Regions from separate parts of the Lysinibacillus sp. FSL L8-0312 genome, predicted to be linked through region 3. Evidence: riboswitches for the same ligand, from Rfam matches in the RefSeq annotation. Region 3 holds a riboswitch; each other region holds the start of a gene.
The links. Region 3 has a riboswitch for S-adenosylmethionine ahead of MHI22_RS18435 (O-acetylhomoserine aminocarboxypropyltransferase/cysteine synthase family protein). Riboswitches for the same ligand answer to the same signal wherever they lie in the genome.

Region 1: it holds a riboswitch for S-adenosylmethionine, as region 3 does, so the genes downstream of both, MHI22_RS01230 (YezD family protein) here and MHI22_RS18435 (O-acetylhomoserine aminocarboxypropyltransferase/cysteine synthase family protein) in region 3, are expected to answer to the same signal.
Region 2: it holds a riboswitch for S-adenosylmethionine, as region 3 does, so the genes downstream of both, MHI22_RS14690 (cyclase family protein) here and MHI22_RS18435 (O-acetylhomoserine aminocarboxypropyltransferase/cysteine synthase family protein) in region 3, are expected to answer to the same signal.
Region 4: it holds a riboswitch for S-adenosylmethionine, as region 3 does, so the genes downstream of both, metA (homoserine O-acetyltransferase MetA) here and MHI22_RS18435 (O-acetylhomoserine aminocarboxypropyltransferase/cysteine synthase family protein) in region 3, are expected to answer to the same signal.

Annotation. Positions count from the first base shown of each region.
Region 1 is NZ_JBBOOV010000001.1:247,569-249,770, reverse strand. Features, by position in the region: gene MHI22_RS01235 (flavin reductase family protein) at 87-572, shown strand; gene MHI22_RS01230 (YezD family protein) at 655-810, opposite strand; SAM riboswitch class I at 880-976, opposite strand; gene MHI22_RS01225 (phosphopantothenoylcysteine decarboxylase domain-containing protein) at 1,187-1,861, opposite strand; gene MHI22_RS01220 (LysR family transcriptional regulator) at 1,936-2,202, opposite strand, start outside.
Region 2 is NZ_JBBOOV010000001.1:2,911,245-2,913,446, forward strand. Features, by position in the region: gene MHI22_RS14680 (helix-turn-helix domain-containing protein) at 1-240, shown strand, start outside; gene MHI22_RS14685 (hypothetical protein) at 364-762, shown strand; SAM riboswitch class I at 857-963, shown strand; gene MHI22_RS14690 (cyclase family protein) at 1,052-1,789, shown strand; gene MHI22_RS14695 (DedA family protein) at 1,832-2,202, opposite strand, start outside.
Region 3 is NZ_JBBOOV010000001.1:3,637,972-3,640,173, reverse strand. Features, by position in the region: gene MHI22_RS18435 (O-acetylhomoserine aminocarboxypropyltransferase/cysteine synthase family protein) at 1-1,300, opposite strand, end outside; SAM riboswitch class I at 1,412-1,525, opposite strand; gene MHI22_RS18430 (glycerol-3-phosphate acyltransferase) at 1,681-2,202, shown strand, end outside.
Region 4 is NZ_JBBOOV010000001.1:930,969-933,170, forward strand. Features, by position in the region: gene metA (homoserine O-acetyltransferase MetA) at 1-894, opposite strand, end outside; SAM riboswitch class I at 1,004-1,114, opposite strand; gene MHI22_RS04760 (nucleotide excision repair endonuclease) at 1,264-1,689, shown strand; gene MHI22_RS04765 (hypothetical protein) at 1,742-2,128, opposite strand; gene MHI22_RS04770 (TrmB family transcriptional regulator) at 2,150-2,202, opposite strand, start outside.

The DNA of each region.
Region 1 (2,202 bases), 3.4 Mb from region 3:
GAGTTACTATATGGTATGAAAAAAAGTGCAATTTACCTACTAACTCCGTTAACTAATTTATGACTAACTATAAAGAGGTGATTTGAATGACAGATCAAGTAGCTGCTTTTAAATTGGCATTAGGTAACTATCCTACAGGTGTAACGGTTGTGACAGCATGTCATGAAACGAATCCAATTGGCTTAACAGTCAATTCTTTTGCATCTGTTTCCATTGACCCACTACTTATTTTATGGTCACTTGATAAAAAATCTCAGCTCCATTCTTACTTTATGGGTGCGGAAAAATTCGCTGTCAATATTTTAGCGAGTAATCAAGAGCATTTATGTACATTATTTGCAAGTAAAGTCCCGGATCGCTTTGCTCAAGCTAAATGGTCTACTTCTACTTTTGGGCTACCGATTTTACATGATACAGCAGCTATTTTACAATGTAAATCATTTCAGCAAATAGATGCAGGCGATCATACTATTTTTATTGGGCAAGTGCTAGACATTACAAATTCTCAAAAAGAACCCCTTCTCTATCATCGTCGTCATATCGGTCCAATTCCAAAAAGCTTTTATAGCTAATTTCCATAAAAAAGAGCCACTTGTAAGCAATGGAAACCATGCTTATTAGTGGCCTTTTCACATCGTTCAACTGAAATGAGCATTATTTCTTCTGTGGAAATCTCTGCTTTTCAAGCCTATTAATTTGCACAATCACACCATCTTGAATCGTAATATTCACTTCACCAAATTCAAGATTTTGAATTGCCTTAGCAATTGCCTCTAATTTTTTATCATCTACCTTTGCCGATTGAGCCATACGATACACCCCCTCTTTATTCTCCTAGTTGTACAAAAGAGGCCAACGCATCAAACCGATTGATAGCCCCTCCTATCTCTCAGACACCATCTGTTGGATTTGGCACCTATCTTCTCGGTTGCCGAGGCTTCATGGGGCCAAGTCCCTCCACCTCTCTTGATAAGAGTACTGCGTTTCTTGAAAATAATTCTATAATTCTGTTATCCGAATGTCAATATAAAATATTAGAAAACCTAGCTGAATACTTTGTAATAGCATCCTCTCTGTTACAATTCACTCATAATCCTATCGTATTGTATGCTATGTCAGTCTATCTAACCACAATGGCAAAGAAAAAAACTGTGTAGAAGCATGACCTTCTCCACAGTTCATCACGTTATTCCCTATGCAAACATTCCATTAAAGTTTGTGCTGTCTGTTGCTTGCCCATCACCTTAATTGGTTGTCCCTCAGCAGGCACGATCCAATGAGGCTCATCCCCGCCATATAAAGACTGCGAGCTATTTGCAACCATAAATTGAGCATGCGCGGCTTCCATACGCAGTCTTGCACGAGCGAGTAAAAAATCCTCATCATTTGTAGCTTCTAGCTTAAAGCCCACTAGCGTTACATTCGGTTGCCAGCCCTTGATTTGCCCTAATACTTTTGGTGCCTTTTTAAAATGGATAATAGGTGGTTCGTCAGAAGGCATTTTCCCCGCTTCCTCCATTAAATTACCGGATTGATCATAAACCTTGTCAATAACCCAATCGGAGCCAGCAGCAGCCATAATAACAATATCGACTTGTTGTAGCTGAACCGCATGACGTACCTTTTCTCCTAAATCCTCAATACCTTCAAATTTTACCAATGTCATTTTGTCGTGATTTGCTGGAAGCTGTGCAAAGTAGCCATGCATATATATTACATTCGCACCCTTAGCCAATGCGGCCTCTGCTAAATAACAGCCCATTGTCCCTTTTGATAAATTCGTGTGCCCTCGTACACGATCCCATTTTTCAAGTGTTCCCCCACTTGTAATGAGTACGGTTTTGCCTTGTAATGTCCCCATACACTCACCTATTTTCTACAATATATACAAATACTATTTTAACGTAATGTAAGGATGTGCTTCAATAGCCACAATCATAGCGTACTATTTTGCTCTTTTAACCAAGCACTTAATATTTCCGCAAATTTCTTGGTAACAGGGGAAGCATGGTGCTTCATCGCAATTCCAATGGTACGGTAGCCTCCTTGCTTTAGCGGGATTGCTTTTAACGTTGATGGTAAATGTTGAATGACCAATTGAGGCAAAATACTAATGCCTAAATGATGGGAAATCATTGAAAGAATCCCTACCTCCTCAGAAAGCTCAAAGCGAATATGGGGCTTTACATGATATTGCTCCAA
Region 2 (2,202 bases), 730 kb from region 3:
GCACCACTGACATTTGATCAATTGCTGCAATTAGATGCGGATCATTTATTTATTACTTTTGATAAACAACATTCCATTTACGAGAACGAGGAGCGTACGATTTTAAAAACTTCTATGTGGAAAAATCTAGCTGCAGTTAAAACCAACTGTGTATATGAAGTGGATTTTTTAACATGGATGAATTACGGTATTCTGTCTCATAGTAAAAAAATTGATGATGTCTTACATGTTCTCGGCTAAAAGAGGAAGCTCACTTTGGCTTCCTTTTTAAATGATTAGGACAGACATTGCACTGCAAAATAACACCTAAAGACGTTTAGCTACATAAGATAAGATATCAGCTATAGGATAGGAGGAATTACATTGTATTACAATCCTTATCCGTACTTTGTTCATCCTTATCATTACCCAACGTCGCCACTTGCCCAGCAGCTTGCCGTTAGACCTATTCCTCAACATTTAGCAATGCCGAACACTACCCCCTTTCCACCTGTCGACACACATAAATTAAAAATGTCAGCTACACGGATAAAGGCGATCATGCAACAGGCTCAATTGCTTACGGATAAAATTGATAGCTCTCAACAATTTGCACATGATCTAATGAATGCTGCACAGCTTTCAAATAAAACAGAGGTTGATAAATTAATCACATCAACAGGCATTACGATGAAATTTGATGCAAATTATACACCAGACAATTTCAGAATACGTCTTATGGATAATGGTTGTTGTGGCATAACCATAAATTTAAGTTGGTAAAAAAATTTACCCTTATATCTCTATCGAACTTGTAAACTATAAAATTCTATGCTAAAGTGTTTTATTATTATTTCTGAAAATTCTTATATCACTTTTCTTATCAAGAGAGACGGAGGGATTGGCCCGATGAAGTCTCAGCAACCAGCTCAACAGTATGGTGCTAATTCCAATTGGCAAAATTTTAAGCCTGAAAGATGAGAAGAAGAACTACCGTTGCTTATTCTGGAGTCCTCTTCTAAGGGGACTCTTTTTTATGTTCTACTAATTTTAACAGAAAGCAGTGAAATCAATGTCAAACCAACTTTTACAAGCATTACAATTATTAAAATCAAAACAATGGGTTGATTTAACACATACATTCGGCCCTAATTCCCCACATTTTTTTATGTTTGAAGATGCTAAATTTGAAACATTATTCTCTCATGATGACGGGTTCTTCGCACAACAATTCACGTTCCCAGGACAATATGGCACACATATCGACCCACCCATTCATTTTGTGCGAGACTCCCGCTATCTAGAAGAATTAGAACTAAAAGAACTAGTTCTTCCTCTTGTCGTTATTGATAAATCACGAGAAGCTGCTAGCAATCATGACTTCTCGCTAAGTGTGCAAGATATTTTTGATTTTGAAGCACAACATGGAGTAATTGAAGCAGGTACCTTTGTAGCGCTACGTACGGATTGGAGTAAGCGCTGGCCAGATAAAGAGGCATTTAGTAACCAAGATATGGATGGACATAACCATATACCAGGCTGGGGCTTAGAGGCATTACAATTTTTATTGAAGGAACGTCAAATAAGTGCACTTGGCCATGAAACATTTGATACTGATTCAGCCGCTGATTTTCACAAAAATGGTAAGCTAGATGGCGAATACTTCGTGCTTGAACAAAACATCTATCAAATTGAGTTGATGACTAACTTGGACAAGCTACCTGCGAAGGGGGCAATTATCTTCAATATCGTCCCTAAGCCTGAAAAGGCATCTGGATTCCCTGTACGCTCATTTGCTATTTTGCCATAACACAAAGGTCTGTACGATTCATATGTTGAATCATACAGACCTTTATTTTCGTATATTTCTTTTTTTGAATAGATAGTAAACGATGAGCATTACGAGGCCAAACAATAGGATGAGATAAATACTATAATGGGATAAATAATAACCAACAAACCGCCACTTCTCCCCAAGCATCCTCCCTAACGTTATAAATGTGAAAGTCCAGATAAATGCCCCTGTATAGGCAAAAAAAGCAAACTTTCTATATGGATAATTATTAATTGCCGCAATATAGGCTGTCAGATGTCGTACACCAGGTATAAAATAGCCTATTAATAATAAAGTTGGCCCAATTTTAGTAAACAGTTGTTTTGTAAAATCAATTTTTTGCTCCGTAATATGAATTTTGGGTCCATATTTCTGCAATAATGGTAAGC
Region 3 (2,202 bases):
AAGCTTCTACAGTTTGTTCAGTTGTTGTGGCAAGCGTAATGGCTTGTTCTAAATCAGCAATAATATCCTCTACTGCCTCTAAACCGATGGATAAGCGAATGAGCGACTCGGTTACGCCAGCTTGAATTAATTCATCTGTTGATAATTGCTGATGTGTAGTAGATGCTGGGTGAATAATGAGCGATTTGGCATCCCCTACATTTGCTACATGTGAAAACAGCTTCACGCTATCAATTAGCTTTCGACCAGCCTCACGTCCACCTTTAATGCCAAATGTAAGCACAGAACCGAAGCCATTTTTCAAGTATTTTTTCGCCAAATCATGTGTCGCAAAATCTTCTAGGCCATTATAGTTTACATACTCCACAGATGGGTGGTTTCGTAAATATTCAGCAACTGCCAACGCATTTTCATTGTGTTTAGGGATACGCAAATGAAGCGTTTCTAAACCTTGTAGTAAATTAAACGCTGCGTCAGCACTTAATGTTGGACCGAAGTCACGTAACAACTGTACGCGTAGCTTCGTAGCAAAAGCAGCAGAAGCTGTATCAATTCCGTAACGTAATCCATGGTAAGAAGCATCTGGTTCCGTAAATCCAGGGAATCGTCCACTAGTCCAATCAAACTTACCAGCGTCTACAACAACCCCACCTAAAGTTGTACCATGACCACCTATCCATTTAGTTGCGGAGTGAACAACAATATCTGCACCGTATTCAATTGGTGTGGAACCATAAGGAGAAGCAAATGTACTATCGATAATTAATGGTAAACTGTTAGCATGTGCAATCTTAGCTACTGCTTCAATATCTAAAACTTTTAAACTTGGATTACCATAAATTTCAGCGAAGACAGCTTTCGTTTTATCGGTAATCGCAGCCTTAAAATTCTCTGGGTTTGTTTCATCTACAAAAATTGTTTTAATGCCATACTTCGGTAATGTGTTAGCAAATAAATTATACGTACCACCATATAAAGAACTACCTGCTACTATTTCATCGCCTGCTCCAGCTAGATTTAAAATGGAAAATGCGATAGCTGCTGCACCAGATGAAAGTGCTACTGCTGCTGTTCCACCTTCCAATAAGGCCACACGCTTTTCAAAAACATCCACTGTCGGATTTGTAATCCGTGTGTAAATGTTCCCCGCTTCCTCTAAGGCAAAAAGACGTTGCGCATGAGCAGTGTCCTTAAATACGAAAGCAGTTGAGCGATAGACAGGAACTGTTCTAGAGCCCGTCACTGGGTCTGGCTCTTGACCACCATGTAACAGCAATGTTTCTGGTTTAAAATTTGTCATTGTGTACCTCCAATTATTTTTTTACGATGGTACCGGAGATGAGGAGGATTTATGTGTAGAAAACAAAACCCTCTCCTGTTAAGAAGAGGGTTGCGGTTGCAAGTTTTCCTCCCCTTATCTGCCAGATCCAAGTAAGAATCTGTAGGAATTAGCACCTTAGTAAGTTCATCACTTACTGGTTGCTGGGCATCATAGGGCCTATCCCTCCGCCGCTCTTGATAAGAGTATGAGATTCAATTTCCATCGTTGTAACACAGTATAAACATAGAGTTTTTTTCTGTCAATATGTAAATTTTATTTTTTCCGAAACTTCTGTCAGCTCTTATACGTAATATGAACGCATACACTAATTTAGAAAAAAATTTGAAAGGAGTATTTTTATGGTAAAAGCCGTGATCATTTTTCTCTTAGTTGGATATTTAATTGGCTGTATTCACGGCTCTAAAGTGGCACAATTTTTATCGGGGGTTGATTTAAAAAAAGCTGGCCATGGCAATGCAGGTGCCTCTAATGCTACACTTTCCCTCGGCTGGAAATATGGCGTTTTAGTAGCCCTAATCGATATTGGCAAAGGCGTTGTAGCTATTATCGGTGCACACTTTTATTTAGCAGATGCTCCGCATTTAACCGAAGGAGAAATATGGCTCCTGACCTACATTATTGCTGCAGGGGTTATTTTGGGTCATAATTTCCCATTTTATATGGGCTTCAATGGTGGGAAAGGAACTGCCTCTATTATTGGAATTCTACTTGCTGTAGATTGGAAGATTGGTTTATTTGCACTTATTTTATTTGTCATTTTATCCTTTGCAACTAACTATTTAATTGTCGGTGTTCTAGAGTTTTATCTCGTTTTTTGTACGGCAACATATTTATGGATTCCTGGAATTGGCCCAACTATA
Region 4 (2,202 bases), 2.7 Mb from region 3:
TGGTGTTTCTTGGTAAACATAGTAGTTCAACCAGTTAGAGAATAATAAATGCGTATGGGCACGCCATGTATTCATTGGCTCCTGTGATGGATCATCATTCGGGAAGTAATTCACAGGAACAGCGATATCTATGCCCTTTGCGACATCCCGGCTATATTCATCGGCTAATGTTGTCGCATCATACTCCAGATGCCCTGTAATCATAATGTTTTTATTATCTTTTGATTGGACGATGAACACACCTGCATCCTCTGAATAGGATAATAATCGTAAGTCTGGATGATTGCGAACCTCGTCGATCGAAACAGAAGTATAGCGTGAATGTGGAGCGGTAAATAAATCACTGAAGCCACGTACTAAATCCACTGTTAAATCGGTGATTACATGGGAATAGACACCTGAGCATTTAGCTGAAAGTTCTACCTTTCCTATCCCATAATGATGATACAGTGCCGCCTGTGCCCCCCAACAGATATGTAAAACGGATGTCACATTCTTTTTGGACCAGTCCATAATTTCTGAAATTTCCCGCCAATAGTTAACTTCTTCAAAGGCCATTTTTTCTACAGGTGCTCCCGTAATAATCATCCCGTCATAGCGACGGTGACGAATTTGGTTGAACGTTGTGTAAAATAGCTGTAAATGTGATTTACTGACGTTTTTCGACTCATGTGTGGCCGTATTTAAAAAGGTGATATTTACCTGTAGCGGTGTATTCCCTAATAAACGTAGTAATTGAAGCTCCGTTTTTTCTTTTTCAGGCATTAAATTCAATATTAATATGTTTAACGGACGAATTTGCTGTGTTTTCGCACGGTCCTCTTCCATGACGAAGATTTTTTCCTCACGTAAATGTTCTCCAGCTGGTAAATTTTTCGGAATATTAATTGGCATCTTGCGTTCCCCTCTCTTTGATCACTCTCTTTTAGCAAACCTTGCTGACAAATTAAAAAATCCTCCTCATTCCATACGAGATAGAATGAGAAGGATTTTTTCACGTCCACTCTTATCTCTCAAAGGAAAAATCCTTCGCTGGAATTAGCACCTTTCTAACAATTGTTAGAGGTTGCTGAAGCGTCATCGGGCCAAATCCCTCAGCTTCTCTTGATAAGATTATTTAATTACATCGAATTGTAGCATGAATTAGTTAGAATATCAATAATTCATAGAATATTTTGTGATTCAAATGCATGTTCCTCGTTTATTTGATGTACACTAAGCTTGCTATAAGTAGTGTTTCTACATTTAAAATTTATGGTAAACATGCCGTATTTATGTTACCATATAACTTTAGTAACAGAGAGGAACGTGAATACTTTGATTAAAATTGAATTTCCAAAACCTGATGTAGTCATCCGTCAACGTGAACAAGAAGTAAAACCTGGTGATGTGCCTATCACACCATACTTTGGTTTTATTGACTTCCATAAAATCACACGTGATAAAGGCGGCATTTTTTTATTCTATAATGACAAGAATGAGCTATTATTTGTCGGCAAAGCACGTAAAATTCGTCAACGTATTAAAAAGCATTTCGAGGACAATGTATCTCCGATGAAAAATCATCGTGATGAAGTGTTCAAAATTGAGGTCTATGAAGTAGAAGATCCAATGGAACGTGAAATTTACGAAACATATGCGATTAACACTTTCCGCTCCAAATACAATGTAGAGAAAGTCTTTTATTAAGATATCTTGTAAAGAAACCGAAATCTCATTTAATGGGATTTCGGTTTTTGTCTTATATAGAGGTTACGCGATCTATTGGCGTACTCTCGCCGTTTATTCGCAAATCAATCGTGTCTAGCTCAGGATCTTTGGTGATGATTTTATATACATAGGGTTGAGCCACTTTTCGTTGCTCGCTACCTTCTTTCAGTTGGATGACTTGACTATTTTCTTCAGCCGCAATACTTGCCAGCACATTCCCTTTCGAATAATAAACAAGATAATACGTAGAGTCATCTTCATACAATAATTGAATCTTATCATTAGCCTCAATTTTTTGTTGAATATTGTCTGGAACGACAGTTAGCTCATGAATCATTAGTAGTTTGGTAGGCGTTTTAGCGTTACATGCTCCTAACATTAATAAGCTCATTAAACCTAGCAACACGAATTTTTTCACGTTACTCCCCTTCCCTTATGACTATTCTAAGAAAAAAGCTTTACGCTCCTTAGCAATCCAGTCTTCTAATTCCT